2 regions of the Pseudoalteromonas distincta genome follow, and region 2 is predicted to be linked to the other one. Evidence: predicted binding sites of a transcription regulator. Region 2 holds the regulator's gene; the other holds the start of a gene.
What was found. Region 2 encodes ArgR, which controls arginine synthesis, uptake and breakdown. Its sites were predicted from a motif close to ANTGAATANNTATTCANT; they were not measured.
Positions count from the first base shown of each region.

Region 1 (9,970 bases), 720 kb from region 2:
TCTACTGTTTTATCAAGCATTAATGCAACCGAGCAATACTTTTCAGCAGAGAGTGAAACTGCACGTGCAAGGTGCTTTTCAGACACATTATTGCCTTTAACAACAAAGTGTAAGTTGATTTTGGTAAATACGCGTGGTGCTGTTTCGGCGCGTTCTGCACTGAGTTGCACTTGTACGTCTGAAAAATCTTGTTTAGCTTTTTTTAAAATACTAACCACATCAACTGAAGAGCAACAGCCAACTGACATTAAAACCATTTCCATTGGGCTTGGTGCTGCGCTATCGCTGCCGCCATCAAACACAACATTGTGGTTAGAATTAGAACGGCCAATAAACGTATCGCCTTCAACCCATTTTACATTTGCTTGCATTGTTATATCTCAAAAAAATATTTTCTTGATTGTAAGCAACTTAGCCGTAGTTGCAAATGAAAATGCAACGCAGGGCTATAAAATGGCTAAGATTGTTGTGCTAATGCGCTATCAAAGAGGTTTTTCACTAAACCTGCAAATTCATCTATAAAGGCATGCTGTTCAACCGTGACAGGCTGTGAGGTGATGCTGCTGAGGACTTCTTCTAAATCGTAAACTATGCCATCAACTTCACGTACAATTTGACTACGCTGCTCTGTGTTGAGGTCTGTGTGCTGCTCGCAAATAAGCATCACATTTTGTGCAATAACGTCTTCGATTAATTCCATTACTGTTGGAGCGCCTGGTTTTATTTCGCCTGGCTTCTCAAACAATGCTAAATTTTGAGTTAGATACATGATCAAATCATCGTACCCTTGCCTATCTAAAACCATTATGCGAACCACCTAAATATATTTAATTATGCTGATTTAAGCAGAAAGAGTCGATAATTACTAGCCTTGTACGATAGCAATACAAAAAAAGCAGCCGAAGCTGCTTTTATAATAATTAAGTAGTATTACTACTTAATCTATTTTTAAGCCTGGGCTTAGTGTTGCTGGCATCGCTACTTTTTCAAGCTCTACTGAAGCAACTGGGTATGCACAGTAATCAGCTGCGTAATACGCGCTTGCTCTGTGATTGCCCGATGCGCCAATACCACCAAATGGTGCTGCGCTTGATGCGCCAGTAATTGGGCGGTTCCAGTTAACAATACCAGCGCGAATACGACGTAAAAAATGGTCGTAATCTGCTGCACTATCACTTAATAAACCAGCCGATAAACCAAAGGTTGTATCGTTTGCTTTATCAATGGCTTGGTCAAAGTCGTCAAAGCGGAATACTTTTAAAAGTGGTCCAAAATGCTCTTCATCTGGGAAGTCACTAATATTTGTACACTCAATAATACCTGGTGTTACAAAACCGGTATTGGCTGTGTGCTCAAGCTCTACTAGTACTTGAGCGCCAAGCTCAACAAGCTCGTTTTGCGCTTTAACCATGCCCGCTGCTGCCGCTGATGAGATCATAGAGCCCATAAATGGCTGGTCTGCATCGTCATAATTACCTACTTTAATCGCTTTAGTTGCAGTGATAAGGCGCTCTAAAATTGCATCGCCTTTGCTACCTTTAGGTAAAAACAGTTTACGTGCACATGTACAACGCTGGCCGCTTGAGATAAACGCTGATTGAATAATATCGTGAACAACCGCTTTAGTGTCTTCAACGTCAGTAATAATAAGTGGATTATTACCACCCATTTCTAGCGCTAAAATTTTACCCGGTTGACCCGCAAACTGTTCATGTAAAATATGACCAGTACGCGAAGAACCCGTAAAGAACAAGCCATCAATCCCTTTGTGAGCAGCAAGGGCTTTACCCGTTTCTACTTCACCTTGAACTAGGTTAATTACACCGGCTGGTAAGCCTGCTTTTTCCCACAGTTTAAGCGTAAGCTCGGCAACTTTAGGAGTCAGTTCAGACGGTTTAAATACAACCGTGTTACCTGCTAAAAGCGCTGGCACAATGTGGCCATTAGGTAAGTGACCCGGAAAGTTATACGGACCAAATACGGCTACAACCCCATGTGGCTTATGACGAATCATCGCACGGCCAAGTGGCATTGCGTTTTCTACATCGCCAGTGCGCTCTAAAAATGCTTTTTCAGAAATGGCAATTTTACCAACCATAGCACCCGCTTCTGTGCGCGTTTCCCACAGTGGCTTACCTGTTTCTTGTGCGATAGTAATAGCGAGCTCTTCGCTGTTTTCTTTTAATTGCGCTGCGAATGCTTTAATTATTTCTAAACGCTCAGTAAAGCTTTTATCAGCCCATACATAAAACGCTTCGCGCGCTGCATTTACTGCGGTGTCTACTTGCGCCGCAGTTGCTGATGATGCCTGCCAAATAACGTCGTTATTTGCAGGATTTACTGAATTAAATTCTGTGCCTTGGCCTTGTGACCATTGACCATTAATAAATTGTGCAGGATGAGTCATATACTTTCTCCTAAATTAAATCGTGGTTGCACTAACAATATCGCCAGTTTGCAAATGCAATGCATCTGCTACTTCTTGCGATAAAATAAGGCTTTTTGCGCGCTCGTCAAATGTCATTGGTGCAACGGTTGCTCTAAAATCTTCAAGCTTTTCGTTAGCTAGTAACACCATGGTGTCGCCAGTCATTTCGCCAATTTCAACGTTAAAGTTATTTGCATTACGAATCGTCGCAATGTTATCTACTTTTGCTTCAACCGTTGGGCCGCCGTCAAAAATGTCTACGTAGCCATTAAACGTAAAGCCTTCGCTTTTTAATAACTCGATTGCTGGGCGTGTGTTGTCGTGTACTTTACCTATTACGGCTTGCGCATCTTTACTTAGCAAATTTACATAAATTGGGTATTTAGGCATTAGTTCAGCAATGAAAACCTTTTGGCCAATACCTGTTAGGTAGTCGGCTGTTGGAAAATCCATTGAGAAAAAGTGCTCTTCAAGCCACTGCCAAAAAGGGCTACTGCCGTTTTCGTCAGACACACCGCGCATTTCTGCAATCACTGTTTGTGCAAAACGCTCTTGATGCTGCTTTATAAACATAAAGCGCGCTTTTGAAAGTAGCTTACCGTTACAATTTTTACGATAGCCATCTTTTAAAAACAATGTGCAAAGCTCTGTAGCGCCTGTGTAGTCGTTACATAGCGTTAAAATATCAACCGCTTTGTATACGTCTAATGTGCGCGAAGAGTGAATCACTTTACTTAAGTGATAATGATAAAATGCATCATCAAGCCCTACCGCAGCTTCAATTGCAGACGTACCTACAACATCACCGGTTTCGCTATCTTCAAGAACAAACAGGTAGCCTTCGTCACCGGGTTGTGACGTTTGCTTAGCAAATGAACTTACAGAATGGTCTATTTTCTTTTGCAATAGTTCTTCGTTTAATGGCAAAGACGTAAAACCATGCCCAGATTCGTGGGCAATTTTCAGTAATGCTGAGTAATCATTTTGCTGGATTGGGCGAAGGATCATCATGAGTCCGCTTGCTCCCTTATAAATAACGGTAAATAGGAATTGCAGGGCAAGCGGTGCTTGCCCTTAATTGGTTGGCTTAAGTCGCTTATGCGTTTACTACGCTTGCTACTGCTTTTTCAAAGCGTGCCATACCTTCGCGAATGTCCGCTTCAGGAATTACTAAAGATGGAGTGAAACGTACTACGTCTGCACCGGCAACTAGTGACATAAGGCCTTGCTCAGTACCTGCCACTAAAAACTCTTTTGCACGACCTTTGTATTGCTCGTTCACTACTGCACCAATTAATAAACCTTGGCCACGGATTTCGCTAAATACGTTGTATTTTTCGTTAACCGCGCTAAGTAGTTCATTAAATAATGCGGCTTTTTCTTTTACGCCAGCCAGTACTTCTGGGGTATTTACTGTATCAAATGCAGCTTCTGCAACAGCACACGCAAGCGGGTTACCGCCATAAGTAGAACCATGTGTGCCTACTTTAAGGTGCTGTGCAATTTCAGTTGTTGTGATCATAGCGCCAATAGGAAAACCGCCGCCAAGTGCTTTAGCCGAAGTTAAAATATCAGGTACTACGTTTAAGCCTTGGTATGCGTATAAATCGCCAGTACGGCCAACACCTGTTTGAACTTCATCAAAAATAAGCAGTGCGTTATGTTTAGTACATAAATCGCGAACACCTTGAGCAAACTCATCAGTTGGTGAAACAATACCGCCTTCACCTTGAAGAGGTTCCATCATTACGGCACATGTTTTATCGCTGATAAGTGCTTCAAAAGCAGCAAGGTCATTGTAATCGCAATGTACAATGTCGCCAGGCTTAGGGCCAAAACCATCTGAATATGCAGCTTGGCCGCCAACAGTTACGGTAAAGAATGTGCGACCGTGGAAACCTTTGTTGAACGCGATGATTTGTGATTTTTCTGCGCCAAACTTATCAAGTGCAAAACGACGTGCTAATTTAAGCGCGGCTTCGTTTGCTTCTGCGCCAGAGTTGGCAAAGTAAACTTTTTCAGCAAATGTCGCATCAACCATTTTTTTAGCTAGGCGAAGTGCCGGCTCATTGGTCATTACGTTAGATAGATGCCAGATTTTTTCGCCTTGCTCTTTTAATGCGCCTACTAATGCAGGGTGGCAATGGCCAAGACAGTTAACTGCAATACCACCAGCAAAGTCGATAAACTCTCGACCTTGTTGATCCCATACGCGAGAGCCTTCGCCTCGAACAGGAATTACGCTTGAAGGTGCGTAGTTAGGAACCATTACGTGATCAAATAATTCGCGATTGACTGTCATTTTATTTCCTCTTAATTGTGAGCAACACAAAACATCAAAATAGGTGTTTGGTTAATATTTGTAACCAACTTTATAGGCAAGATCAGTAACCTGATAATTGCGCAAAATTGCTTTGTGGTTCAATTTTCAGACGCACATTATTTCAGAATTACTTATATCTGTCTCGTTAAAAACTTTCATGTATCCCTTGAAAATAAAGGGCTAAAGATATTATTTCATAGATAGTGAATAACTATTTGCATAGCTATTTATGCTTATTTTTAGGCAACTAACCGCATGAGTACAGAGGCGCACACGCTTTAATCGGCAAATATGTAATATAACAATAAGATGAGAATGAATGGTTAGTCGCAAAAAAATTAACAAAAAATTCAGATTTTTAGTCAATTTGAATAGCTAAATTGGTAAAATTACTCGATTGGAGGGTTTTTAGTTCCGTTTTAGTGAACTTAAAGTGCGAAAACCAGCTTAGAGCTTCATCAGGTTCAATAAGTTGATGTTCTTTTAAATTAAGATATTGAGAATAGCACCGTGCTTTTAGCATTACTTCTGTTAATGGCAGTAATGTATCGCCCTTATCTACCCCATTTACTAGCTGCTGCATTACCCCTTTAAACGGTAAATATTTAAAAGCCATTTTGTCTATTACCTTAGCGCTTACTTCTATCGATTTATTGCTAAGTAGGGTGGTTAAAAATAACGGGTCGGGCTGTAGCTCTAATAATGCGGTGTGTAAATCTTTTTGGTTTTCATTTCGGGCTAGCTGTACTTTACGTTGCCATATTTGCTCAAACGTTTTTAAGTACAAGCGCACTAATGCAATTCGCCCTACATCTAAAAGCATACCAAGGGTAAATGCATGAACGTCATTTACATTATTAATTTGTGCAATTTTTTGCGCAGCAATGGCGTTTGCCATGGCACTGTCACGTAAACGACGTTTTAATAACGAAAATGGTTCGGTACTATGTGGCATCCAATGGCGGGCAGCAAATGTAGGAATAACTAGCTGTAAGTTATCAAGGCCAATATAACGGAGGGCGAGCGATGGCTTATCTACTTTTACAGACGTGTTTTTACTACGTTGATTACGATAGTAAGGTAAATTAACGAGCGTTACTAACTCCCTACCCAACCAACTTATATCATTAACCAATGGCTCTAAACGCCCTACCGACGCTGACTTTACCGCTAATATATCGAGTATATTGGCAATGCCATCTTCAATACCTATAGTGCTGTGAATTACGCCATCTATATCTTCGAGCTGCTTATATATAGCTGTTTCAATAGTTTTGTGCAGCTGTTCACTCGCTTGAGCGCGGTACTTATGATGTGCAGTACTGCTTTGCTGGCGTTTATTCTGTGCGGCCACTTCAACCTGAAGCAAGGTACGCTGCTTCATGGGTTCGCCGTAATCTATATCTAATGTATGAATGAAACCAATTTGCTGATGCGCAAAGCTATGCCCAAGCAATAAGTCATGAGCTCGTTGGCTTAGTATTTTAGCAGTACGCTGCTGGGCTACAAGTTCAGTCATGACATCCATTAATAAAGTATAAAATGCTATGTGTATTATAACATTAGAAGCGAGTTAAAAAGTTATCAAGCAGTTCTAAGCCTTGAGCAGTTAAAATAGCTTCGGGGTGAAACTGCACACCTTCGATAGCAAGTTCATTGTGTAACAACCCCATAATTTCGTCAAACTCGCCTTGCTCAGTTTGAGTCCATGCGGTTACTTCAAGCTCTTTAGGCAAAGTTTGCGCTTTAACCACTAAAGAATGATAACGACATACTGTTAACGGGTTAGCTAAGCCTTTAAACACCCCTTTATTAGTATGAACTATGGGTGATGTTTTACCGTGCATTACTTTTTTAGCACGAATTACATCTCCTCCTAAAGCTTGCGCGATAGTTTGATGTCCCAAGCAAATCCCTAAAATAGGATATTGCCCTTTTAGTTGCTCAACAACATTTAGTGAAATACCCGCTTCGTTAGGGGTGCATGGCCCTGGCGATAACACGATGTGCTGCGGGTTCAACTGTTTTATTTGTGCAATGCTTAGCTCGTCATTACGTTTTACTAAAACGTCTTGATCTAAACGCTGAAAATATTGCACTAAGTTGTAAGTAAACGAATCGTAGTTGTCGATCATCAACAGCATTACACAACAGACCTTATAAATTATTGACCACTACTTTACACAAGTGGTACTAAGCGCTGCATTCTACCACTATTAATTCGTCAACATAAATGAGGTTTGTTTATCTTATGTTAGAGCTATCTTTAGAAGGAATATTAGAATTATAAAGAAGCCGGCTAAAAAGCCGGCCTTAATGCATTATTGTACGTTTATAACCACTTTACCCAGTGCTTGGCCACTTGCTAAACGATCATGCGCTTTAGCTGTATCTTCTAATGTAAAATCTTGCTCATCAAGTACTGGGCGCATACCGCCAGCTTCTACAATTTGTGCAAGCTTTGCTAGTTTGTCGCCATGATCTTGACGATTAAAGTCGTGGATCATCGGGATAAGCATAAAGATTACGTTTAACGATAACCCTTTAAAGTGTACTGGGCTTAAGTCTACTTCTAATAAAGAAAGCGTTGTAGATATCTGTGCATTTAGCTTTGCTGCAGCAAATGAGTTAGTAAGGTTACCACCACCTACTGTATCAAATACCATGTCAAAGCCCATATTACTGGTGTGTTTTTCAACGTATTGCTCTACAGTTTCGTCTTTAAAGTTAATGCCTGTAGCGCCAAAGCTTTCTATTAGTGCTAGTTGCTCTGCGTTACCGCCAGTTGAGTAAACATCAGCGCCAAAGTGTTTAGCTAGTTGTACTGCTAAATGGCCTACACCACCTGCACCACCGTGCACTAACACTTTTTGTCCTGCTTTTACATTTGCACGTGTTAAGCCTTCGAGTGCTGTAATACCTACTAGTGGAATAGCGGCTGCTTCTTTCATGGTTAGATTTTTAGGTTTGTGAGCAATTAAGCGCTTATCAGCAAGCATAAACTCAGCAAGTGCACCTGGTAAATCGCCTAGGCCACCAGCACAACCGTAAATTTCATCACCTACAGTAAACTCTGTTACACCGTCTCCCACAGCTTCAATAGTGCCCGCAAAGTCCATACCTAAAATGCCTGGTAACTTTGGAGCAAATGGTAAATCGGCACCCATTTGACGAATCATCATATCAATTGTATTTACGCTAGTTGCAGCAATGCGAACCAATACGTTACCTGCGGTTACTTGTGGTTTTGCAACCTCTGCTGCTACAAACTCTTCAGTGCCACCAAAATTATTAATTGTCATTGCTATCATGAGTGTTGCCTCTATTAGCTGTTTATAGTTAATGTGTAATGAGGTTTCATTGTAGCTTTGCCTTTAATAAATGATAATAAGGCTAAATACACAATCTGTTTCAACATAATATTGAGAATCAAGTATGAATAATGACCATCTTGCTTTGTTTGTACGCATTGCTAATACATATAATATAAGCCTAGCAGGAAGAGAGCTTGATTTATCACCAGCAGTAGCGAGTGCATATATTAGTAAGCTTGAGGAGAACTTAGGTGTACGGCTTATTCATCGTACTACGCGCAAGGTGTCGCTGACCGAAGAAGGCGAGGCATTTTTACCTCATGCACAAGAGGTGCTAGCAACATTAGAAACCGCACGCGCCTCGGTAGGTGCAGGAAGCTTAGTGCCGCAAGGTACATTACGTATCACTGCGCCTGCTTCTTTTGGACGCATGCATATAGTCCCTGCCTTAAAAAGCTTTATGCAAAAATACCCAGGGCTGACTATAGATTGCCGCTTTAGCGATACTATTGTTGATTTAGTAGAAGGCGGTTTTGATATTGCAATTCGCGATGCGGCACTTAAAGATTCAAACCTAATTGCTCGCAAACTGGCATCTGATAACCGTATTGTATGCGCATCGCCTGAGTATATAGCTAAAAACGGCTTGCCTAAAACACCGCAAGATTTAGTTAATCATCAAACTATTAACTTAGCCAGTATAGAGAGCTGGGGTTTTAAGTCAGGTAAAGACACTCTTAATATTAAAACCAAAGGCACACTTCGTTTTGATAACGGTGAAGCCGTTCGTGATGCGTGCGTACAAGGGTTAGGTATTACTATTAGTTCAAATTGGTGTAGCTATAAATATTTAGAAGATGGCAGCCTAGTAGAAGTGTTAAAAGACTTTCCGCTGGTAGCTAATGCCGATATTTGGGCTGTATATCCAAGCAATAGATTATTAGCCCCTAAGGTGCGTGCGTTTATCGATCATTTTATTGCCTACTTTGGTGAAGTCCCTTATTGGGAAAAACAGTAACGGCTAAAAAGTAAAAACGGTTGTTTGCGCTACATCAAATTAACGGCTCGATGGTTGAATTATATCTATGTAAGCCCCAGTGTATTATATGAAAGGCAGTAATTCACTTATACAACTCACTTACTTGTGAGCTCATTTATATCCTACTAAGGAGCGAATATGTTAGGCGAAGACCACTCATTAACAAATGACTTTCCAGAGTACTTAAAGACCATTGCCGAGTTAAATGAAAGCGATACTGAATTTGCAAAAAAAGCAGATAAGTACGACAAGCTAGATAAAGAGATTAGAGTGTTAGAGCTCAAAGATGCGCCCATAAGCGATGAACAAATGCATCTATTAAAACACGAACGTACAGAACTAAAAGATTGGCTATACGAGCGCTTGCAGCAAGAGCAGTAATGCCACTAAAAAAGAGCTCACTGATGAGGTGAGCTCTTTAGATCAACAATGGGTATTTTCTCTAAAACTTTACAAAGCCACCCACAGGTTTCATAAATACACTGCTTGGGCCTGCAAAGGTTTGTGCAAACTCTTCTGATAATTGACTAAATACCGTTACTTTATCCATATCAACTACGCTTAAAAATAGTGGGCCACTTTCGCCCCAACCAGCAAGATGCGCTTTAGCAGCATCTTCATCTTGGTAACGCTCGTAAATATGTACATTGTGCTTGTCTTCACTTACTGTCCACTCATACACTAAAGTGCCCGCTTCACTTTTAGCCAAAGTAACTAATCGTGCCATTACCAGTAAAAACTCATCGTATTTACCTTCTTTAATTTGGCCTTGTACTGTCCAGGTAACATGATTTTTCATTATGCTTTACCTAATTTAAGCTGTGCTAAAATACTGTCTAACGTATCTATTAGTTGTTGATTTTTAG
Region 1 is NZ_CP040558.1:3,704,508-3,714,477, reverse strand. Features, by position in the region: gene FFU37_RS16675 (OsmC family protein) at 1-371, opposite strand, end outside; gene FFU37_RS16670 (DUF3802 family protein) at 458-805, opposite strand; gene astD (succinylglutamate-semialdehyde dehydrogenase) at 938-2,407, opposite strand; gene astA (arginine N-succinyltransferase) at 2,423-3,439, opposite strand; gene FFU37_RS16655 (aspartate aminotransferase family protein) at 3,525-4,730, opposite strand; gene FFU37_RS16650 (HDOD domain-containing protein) at 5,110-6,270, opposite strand; gene FFU37_RS16645 (anthranilate synthase component II) at 6,314-6,895, opposite strand; gene FFU37_RS16640 (zinc-dependent alcohol dehydrogenase family protein) at 7,073-8,062, opposite strand; gene FFU37_RS16635 (LysR family transcriptional regulator) at 8,187-9,083, shown strand; gene FFU37_RS16630 (HP1242/YdcH family protein) at 9,243-9,485, shown strand; gene FFU37_RS16625 (putative quinol monooxygenase) at 9,547-9,903, opposite strand; gene FFU37_RS16620 (SDR family NAD(P)-dependent oxidoreductase) at 9,903-9,970, opposite strand, start outside.
Region 1: the regulator ArgR is predicted to act here: its motif matches at 4,966-4,983, upstream of FFU37_RS16655 (aspartate aminotransferase family protein).

Region 2 (9,970 bases):
CCCAGACCAATAAATTTCTAACTAAAGGTAGCGTTACAAAACCTTTTTATAATTAAAGACCTGCACGATCTTTAATTACTGCAATAAGCGGTGAGCTGGCAAAATTACCTTCAGCCCAAGCAATGTCAGCACCATCTGTTAACGCACTTTTTGATAAGTTTTTAACTATATACTCACCAGTATCTACTGCATTACTAGCAACAGCATGGCGTAATAAGTTATTACCATTACATTGTACTGCATCATAAATATTACGAATTTTTACACGAGAGCTTTTAAGCTTGCTGCGTAATCGGTTTTTATCATCTGCCGCAATATATTCACAAATAGATACTGCTAATTGATCTTCAGCATTTACAGGTGCTGTATACGAAAACGAACTAACAGCTACAACGGCAGTAAGTGCAACTAGCTTTGGTAATTTAAACATGACAAACCCTTTATAATACTTTGTTCTTATATAGACTATCGAATATTATATCAATCTATCAAAATTTACGCAATAATGTTAACGTTCTTTATATAAAGTTACGAATTTATAACTAGATAAATTCTTGTCATCCGGATGGTTTTCTTGCTCTTCTTTCACGTACCAATTAGCAACTTTATTGTAATCAGGAAACTGTGTATCGCCTTTAACATCTAAATCAATAAAAGTTAGATACAGGCGCTCTGCTTTTGGTAAAAATTGCTCATAGATATTACCACCACCAATAATCATTACTTCTTCAGCAGTAGCAACGAGTTCTAATGCGGCATCTGGCGTAGTTACTACTTCAATACCCTGTGCAGTATATTCGCTGTTTCGAGTAATAATAATATTACGGCGCCCAGGTAATGGACGGCCTATAGACTCAAAAGTTTTACGACCCATGATCACAGGCTTACCCGTAGTGACCTTTTTAAAATGCTGAAGATCTGCAGGTAAATGCCATGGCATTTTATTATCTAGACCAATTACACGGTTATTTGCCATTGCTGCTATCATTGAAATTATCATAATAAACACCTAGTACTTTATTCTTAAACAAAGAAAAAGGAGCATAAGCTCCTTTTTAGTAAATTCTATTTAATTAACGCTCGTAGACAACTTCTACGTCGTAATCATCTTCATCCCAGTCATCCCAATCATCATCATTGCCCTTACCTTTAGTGGCTTTTTCATGATAGGTATCCCACTTAAATTCAACTTCTTCATCTTCCACTTGTACAAACTTCTCTTTAGGCATGCTATCAAGTAGTGTCATTATGTTGTGGATTAATGGTTGAGTGTTAAGTTTATTAATTGCTGAAATGTGATAGATATTTTCAGTTTCGCCCAGCTCTTCTGCAATCGATTCGCATAACGCTTTTGCTTCATCCTCTGGTAATAAATCTATTTTATTAAATACTAACCAGCGTGGCTTCTCAGCTAATTTAGGGCTGTATTGGTGCAGTTCGTTAATAATCGAAAACGCATTATCAACAGGGTTTGAACCATCTACCGGCATTACATCAATAATGTGTAATAACACACGACAACGCTCTAAATGTTTCAAAAAGCGAATACCTAGGCCTGCGCCATCAGATGCACCTTCAATTAGACCCGGAATATCGGCTATAACAAATGATTTATTTGCTTCAGGACGTACTACACCTAAATTAGGAATAAGCGTCGTGAATGGGTAATCAGCTACTTTTGGTCTTGCTGCAGATACACTGCGGATAAACGTAGATTTACCGGCATTTGGTAATCCAAGTAAACCAACATCAGCTAATAATAGTAACTCTAATTTTAAGTTACGTACTTCACCTGGTGTGCCTAATGTTTTTTGACGAGGTGCTCGGTTAGTACTTGATTTAAAACGCGCATTCCCCAAGCCGTGGAAACCACCTTTTGCAACCAAAATTCGTTGACCATGTTGCGTTAAATCGCCAAGTCCCTCTTGGGTATCAACATCCATGATGCGCGTGCCTACAGGCACCATAACAAACAAGTCATCAGCTTTTCGGCCTGTACAGTTACGGCTACGACCGTTAGTACCACGTTCAGCTCTATGGAAGCGCTCAAACTGATAATCAATTAAGGTATTTAAGTTTTCATCAGCTTGTAGATAAACACTACCACCGTCTCCACCGTCACCGCCGTCTGGTCCACCATCTGGAACATATTTTTCACGACGGAAAGACACGATGCCGCTGCCACCGTCTCCAGCTTCTGCGCGAATTTCTACTTCATCTACAAACTTCATGATTACTCACTTTAGGGATTGGCTTGTTTAATAACTCTATTATATACCCAAGCCAGCACAAATGCAGGCTTGGGTATATATTGGCTGACTACAAAACAAAAAACCCCGCAAAGGCGGGGTTTTTAACTACCTTACTGATTACTCAGTTACGATAGTTACGTATTTACGGTTTAAAGGACCTTTTTGTTCAAACTGAACTTTACCATCTGCTTTTGCGAAGATAGTGTGGTCTTTACCGATACCTACGTTAGTACCAGGGTGGAAACGAGTTCCACGCTGACGAACAATGATGCTACCCGCTAGAACTGATTCGCCACCAAAACGCTTAACACCTAGGCGTTTGCTTTCTGAATCGCGACCGTTACGAGTACTACCAGCTGCTTTTTTATGTGCCATTTCTAAGTACCTCTAATTAAGCGCTAATGCTAGTGATTTTAACTTCAGTGAACCATTGACGATGGCCCATTTGCTTACGAGAATGCTTACGGCGTCTAAATTTAACAACCTTAATCTTCTCACCGCGACCATGTGAAACAACCTCAGCTGTTATCTTGCCACCGTTTACGAACGGTACACCGATCTCGATTTTCTCACCATCAGCAACTAAAAGTACTGAATCAAATTCTACTGCCGCACCAGTTTCAACGTCTAATTTTTCAAGACGAATCGTTTGACCTTCAGTCACACGATGCTGTTTACCACCACTTTGGAAAACCGCGTACATAATTAACTCCGTCTGTGCACCCTCAAATCGGCGCAACTAAAATATTCTTCGATAGGGCGCGAAGTTTACGCTAACGCGAAATAACTAGCAAGCCTATTTTGTAATTAAAATGAATAAAAAGTAGCTGCTTTGAGAGCAATTCAATATTTACCCCATTTTATATTAATTAGCCCTTTTGCCAAGCGCTTTTTAACTCTTAGCCGAAATAAATTAATGTACTCAAATATGACCCTCACAGCTCAATATCTAAGCACACCATAAACTGTATATTGATTATCAATTAATCAGTTATCTTGGCTAATTCAGTCTAAATTAAGTACTTTAATAGTGTTTTTTCAATCAATCGTCACAAAATATCGAGCTAGTGCATTTTTTGTTGTACAATCTGCGCCGTTCACACATAAAAATTGGCTCGGAGATCAATGGATATAAAAGCTATCCAGGCGTTAATCGAAAGCGATATGAATGACGTCAATCAACTTATACATGCGCAAATGCGCTCAGATGTGGCGTTAGTTAATCAGCTTGGTTTATATATAGTTAGCAGTGGCGGCAAACGCGTTCGTCCAATGCTGGCTATTTTAGCAGCCAAAGCGCTCGGTTATCAGGGTAAAGATCACATAACACTTGCAACAATTGTTGAGTTTATCCATACAGCAACGCTATTGCATGATGATGTTGTAGATGAATCAAACTTACGACGTGGCACGCCTACAGCAAATGCTGAATTTGGTAATGCTGCTAGCGTATTGGTTGGTGACTTTATTTACACTCGCTCATTTCAGCTTATGGTTGGCCTTGGAAAAATGCAGATTATGCAAGTACTTGCCGATGCAACAAACATTATTGCTGAAGGTGAAGTATTGCAGCTGATGAACTGCAATGACCCAGATACGACTGAAGCCAGCTATATGCAGGTTATTTACTCTAAAACAGCTAAATTATTTGAAGCAGCTACAGGCCTTGCTGCCATTATCACAGAGCAAGACCAAGCGACACTTGATGCACTAAACCTATACGGTATGCATTTAGGTACTGCGTTTCAACTAGTAGATGACGTACTCGATTACAATGCAGATGCTGAGCAGCTAGGTAAAAACATTGGCGATGATTTAGCTGAAGGCAAACCAACCCTTCCGCTTATTTATGCTATGCAACATGGTAGCGAGCAGCAAACACAGCTTATTCGTGATGCAATAGAGCACAGTAATGGTATGGAGCATTTAGAAGAAATTTTAACTGCACTAAAACAAACTAATGCGCTTGAGTTTACAATGCAAAAAGCAGAGCTTGAGGCCGAAAAAGCCATTGCCTGTTTAGACTTTTTAGCTGAGTCTGACTATAAGCAAGCACTTATAAGCCTTGCCCGTATTGCGGTTGACCGGGACCACTAGTTTTAACTAGTTACACAGTGTGACATTAATTCTGAGCAATAAAAAAGCCTGCAAATGCAGGCTTTTTTGTTGCTTAAACCGGCTATTACGCCATGAAATCAACACCTTCTTTGATGTCTTTTTTCAGAGTTTCAAGCATGTCATTTTTTGCTTTTGTTTCAAATGCGCTTAGTTCGCCGTAAGAAAGAATTTCTTCTACGCCGTTTTTACCTAAACGTACTGGATGTGCAAAGTACTCTGCATCGCCATTTTCAACAGCAACGTAAGCGTAATCTACAACTTCTTCACCTTGTAGGCCTTTAACTAAAGACATACAAAAACGAGCTGCAGCAGCACCCATAGATAGCGTAGCTGAACCACCGCCTGCTTTAGCATTTACAACTTCAGTACCCGCATTTTGGATACGTGGAGTAAGTGCAGCAACTTCTTCATCAGTGAAAGAAACACCTTCAACTTGAGAAAGTAGAGGCAGAATCGTTGTGCCTGAGTGACCACCAATTACTGGTACTTTTACAGTTGCTACGTCTACGCCTTTAAGTTCAGCAACAAATGCTTCTGAACGAATAACGTCAAGCGTAGTAATACCGAATACGCGTTTAGCGTCGTAAGTACCTGCTTTTTTGAATACTTCAGCAACAATTGGAACTGTGCCATTTACTGGGTTAGTAATAATACCTACTAACGCTTTAGGGCAGCTGGCAACAATGCCTTCTGCTAAAGTTTTGATGATGCCAGCATTTACATTGAATAAATCAGCACGATCCATACCTGGTTTACGTGGCATACCCGCTGGGATAAGAACGATGTCAGAACCTTCAAGCGCTTTATTTAAATCGTCTGCGCCAAAGCCTGCAACTTTAACATCTGTTGGGATGTGAGAAAGGTCAACCGCAACACCTGGTACTACTGGTGCAACATCATAAAGTGATAATTCAGAGCCAGCTGGTAAGCCTGTTTTTAATAATAAAGACAACGCTTGGCCGATACCGCCTGCAGCACCTAATACAGCAACTTTCATTGGAATTCTCCGTAATTTGAGGTAGGAAACATTTGTGGCTCTTAAGATAATGAAATTAGCGACTAAAAACAAATTTATCCTGTCTATTTCAAGTATATTTTCGACCATAGTCGTAAACTTATGTGATTTAACGCATCAAACTGGCAAGTTAACTAAACAACTGCTGCATAATTATTCATTTTTGTGTAGAATTTGCGGCATAAATAACAAAAACGAATAAAGACTATGCAACCACAAGATAAACAAGAAGCACTGGTAAAAGCATTTAAATCACTATTAAAAGAAGAAAATTTTGGCTCTCAAGGCGAAATAGTTGATGCGTTAAAAGATCAAGGTTTTGACAATATAAGCCAAAGTAAAGTATCACGCATGTTAAGTAAGTTTGGCGCTGTACGCACACGTAATGCCAAACAAGAAATGGTTTACTGCTTACCTGCTGAAATGGGTGTACCTACGGCTAAAAGCCCATTACGCCAATTAGTAATCGACATTATGCACAACGAAATGATGATCATCATTCGTACCAGCCCAGGTGCTGCTCAGCTTATTGCACGTTTATTAGATTCATTAGGTAAAGCAGATGGCGTACTAGGAACTATTGCCGGCGATGACACTATTTTTATCGCTCCTGCTAAAATATCTGAAATAGATGTAACACTTGAACGCGTTCGCATTTTATTTGATACGGTTTAATAGCAAATTAAATTTGTTTTAAAAACCCTATTGAAGGTGCAAAGAAAGCAGAACCCATATCGGCTTGAGTAAAATCAAGCCAGTGGTCGTAGCAATCCCCTTCCCCTAAACGACTATTAAGTACTTTTTCAAATGCGGTGCCCGTACAAGCGCATGTAATTGATAACATTCCCTGCTCATACACGTCGCCATAAGGCATGCTTTGATTTAATAGTAGCGGTTGTCCGTCTTCGTCTTTTAGCTCACTTCGCGAAGCATGGCTGGTTTCGACCGCTGGGGTAATTAGCGTGTTATCAAGACGCGTACGTCCCATTATTTGCTCTTGCTCACTCAATGATAAATGCTGCCACATAGTTAAATCATGTTTATAACGCTGAACATGAATATAACTCCCCTGATCTTCAAAGCTACCAGGGTTGCTGATTAAAGCCGTAGCGCGCTTTTTTCTTCCATGTGCGGTGTCGCCACCATAAATAAAACCGTTAAAATCACGACCATCTAAAAAGCGAAAATTCCGAATTTGCTCCACCAGCTCTACATCGGGGGCAAATAATTTTAAAATTTGTAGCGCAAATAAATGGTTAACGTCTTCACGGTCAGAGCGAATTTGCACAAATAAATCGCACGGTTGTACGCTCATTTGGTGATCGCTATGGGTTATATTAGGAAAGCTCTGTAATTCGCTTGGAATGTATTCAGGGAGGATATGCGGCCAGTATTGCGCACCAATAGCAACCATACAAGAGAGCATTGATTCTGAAAATTGATCGCTAAACTCTTCTTCTATAGCGCTTACTTGTTTTAACTTTGCGCGAAGTGATTCGTCTTGACCATCAAACACATTAAAAAATAAGTGCAAACCGTGTAAGTTTGCTTCAGCACAAATCCCTGATTGCGCTTGCGCCATTGTTATTCCTTAGTTTTACAGATAAAAACACAGCGAATAACAAATTAATTACGATTCGAAAAAATTCACCGTGTGAGGTTTTATTTTTATTATAACCTGATCATTATTTTCAAATGACTGGCCATATTGTGCAGCAACTTCAATTTCTTGTTCATCAATAACGAGCGAATAAACATACGCCGAACCAATAAAGCGACGACTTATGATTGTAGCTCGCTTGCTGAATTTGTCACTTTGGTTATCTGCCACTAATTCTATTTGATGAGGGCGCACATATATAAGCCCTGCACTTACATTATGCTTACTCTCAACATAAGATTCGACTAAACCAAATGGTGTTTTATATTCAGTTGCGGTTAACACTTCTGCGCTTAAGTATATGCCCTGACCCAGAAACTCTGCAACCTCCTTTGAACATGGAGCTGCAAAAAGCTGCTCTGGCGTGCCTTGTTGTGCAATTTTACCGCGATGCATAATGGCAAGTGTATCTGAAAACGCAAACGCCTCTTCTTTTGAGTGTGTAACAAACACAGCAGATACTTGAGTTGCTTTAATAATTCGACGTATATCGGCAATTAATTCAAAGCGCACTTGTGTGTCGATGTTTGAAAAAGGCTCATCAAGGAGTAATAAACTAGGTTTATAAGCTAATGCACGAGCGATAGCGACGCGTTGCTGTTGGCCACCCGATAACTGATGTGGAAACCTGTCAGCACAGCCAATTAAATGCACAAGCTTAAGCATTTCATCAACGCGTTGCTGCTTTTGAGCTTTGCTCATATTACTAAGCCCAAATGCGATATTATTTGCCACCGTTAAATGCGGAAACAATGCATAGTCTTGAAACATCATGCCGATGTTACGATGCTCAGGTGAGACAAACGATTGCTCATCACTCACTAATTTACCGTCTATAAAAATAGACCCTTGCTTGGCTTCAATTAAACCTGCAATCGCTTTTAATGTGGTTGTTTTTCCGCATCCACTCGCCCCGAGTAGGCAAACAATTTCGTCTTTACCTACTGTTAAATCTAAATCGAGAATAACCTTTGTGCCGTTATAGTGATAGCTCACGCCTTGTAAAATTAAACTACTCATTTAACTACGCTGCTCCATAGAACGATTAATAAAATACAAAGGAATAAACCCAACAATAACAATAAATAATGCAGATATTGAAGCAAGCTCTAATTGCTCGTCACTCACATACTGAAATACATGAGTAGCTAAGCTTTCAAAATTAAACGGTCTGAGCAATAGCGCAGCTGGCAACTCTTTCATACATTCAATAAATACCAATAGGGCTGCAGTGAGTAACCCTCTTCGCAGTAAAGGTAGATGCACTAAACGCAGCGTTTGCCCTTGGCTTTTACCCATTGATTGGCTTGCCATATCAAGTGATGGACTAATACGTAAAAAACTCGACTCAATTGCTCCGTGTGCAATGGCGTAAAACCTAACAATATAAGCAATAATAATAGTAAGAATGCTACCTGTAAGCAGTAAGCCAATGTCTAAATTATACTTCTCGAGCGCTGTGTTAATGGTGTTCTCTAATAATGTAAGAGGTAATAAAACCGCAATAGCGAGTACTGTGCCAGGCAACGCATAACCCGTGCTTGCTAAGCGCCCAGGAATAAGCGGATACGCTTGCTTTGCAACACGCTGATAAAAAACCACAAAAACACTCAATGTAATCGTTATAACACTTACAACCCCTGCCACTTTTAAACTTTGCCAAGCGTAACTAAAAAACTCTACATCCCATGCTTTATCAAAGTAGGTAATGGCGTAATTTATAAGTACTGCAATAGGAATTACAAAAGCGATAAGTAAAATAAAGCTACAAAATGCCGTTGCGAGCCAAGCAGACTTTCCTTTTAATACATAGAGAGATTCGCTATTTACACTTGATTGTCGCTCAAATACCGCTTGGTTTCGGCGACTAAAACGCTCTGCCATTAATGCTAAAAATAACAGCAGTAACATCACACCCGATATTTTAGCGGCCGCTGTAAGTGAGTAATAACCAAACCACGTATCGTATACGGCGGTTGTTAATGTACTTACGGCAAAATAACTCACTGTTGCAAAGTCGGCCATGGTTTCCATACTAATAAGTGCAAGGGCCGCCACAATTGCCCCACGAGAGAGCACTAAACTGACTTTAAAAAAGCTTTGCCAAGGAGATAGCCCCATTAACTGGCTAGCTTGTACTAATTTGAATGACTGCTCGCGAAGGGCCGTTTTAAAAATTAAAAATAAATACGGGTAAAGTACCAAGGCAATCATAACGATGGCGCCGGGTAATGTACGTATATCAAAAAACCAATAGTCGCTAGGTGATTGCCAGCCAAACCATTTTCTCAATGCTATTTGCACCGGGCCCGCATAATCTAATAAATCAGTGTATACATAGGCAATAATATAGGTAGGCATAGCAAGGGGCAGCATAAGTGCCCATTCAAACTGTTTTTTACCCGGGAAACTACAGTAAGCCGTTAGCCACCCAAGCGGCAAAGCTATGGCGCAGCTCAGGACGCAAACACCTAAAACTAACAATACGGTATTGGTTATGTAATCCCAAAGCACGGTATCCCACAGGTGAGAAAACACCTCAGAGCTACCTTGTAGAGATTCAAAAAGAAGAAAAAACAACGGGGCCGATAGTATTAAGCCAGTCGACCACGCAAAGAGCTGCCATTTAGACAGCTTAAATTTATTAGTCATTAAAGATCGAACTTCACCTCATCAATTAGCTTAAGTGCTAACGGACGATATTTACTAATCTCATCAAGTGGCAAGCTGTCTTCTTTAAAACTCCCCCAAGAGGCAACCAAACTTGATAATTCAACACCCGACTTAACTGGATACTCCATATTTAATGAGGCATACATGTTTTGTGCTTTACTGTCGGTCATATATTCTATGAGCTTTAATGCATTTCCAGGGTTTTTAGCGTATTTGGTAATAACCGCACCCGATACATTTATGTGTGAGCCA
Region 2 is NZ_CP040558.1:2,985,473-2,995,442, forward strand. Features, by position in the region: gene FFU37_RS13310 (DUF3718 domain-containing protein) at 53-430, opposite strand; gene folA (type 3 dihydrofolate reductase) at 509-1,000, opposite strand; gene cgtA (Obg family GTPase CgtA) at 1,074-2,231, opposite strand; gene rpmA (50S ribosomal protein L27) at 2,370-2,627, opposite strand; gene rplU (50S ribosomal protein L21) at 2,644-2,955, opposite strand; gene ispB (octaprenyl diphosphate synthase) at 3,378-4,349, shown strand; gene mdh (malate dehydrogenase) at 4,435-5,367, opposite strand; gene argR (transcriptional regulator ArgR) at 5,593-6,060, shown strand; gene FFU37_RS13355 (Dyp-type peroxidase) at 6,068-6,967, opposite strand; gene FFU37_RS13360 (ABC transporter ATP-binding protein) at 7,016-8,065, opposite strand; gene FFU37_RS13365 (ABC transporter permease) at 8,066-9,697, opposite strand; gene FFU37_RS13370 (Fe(3+) ABC transporter substrate-binding protein) at 9,697-9,970, opposite strand, start outside.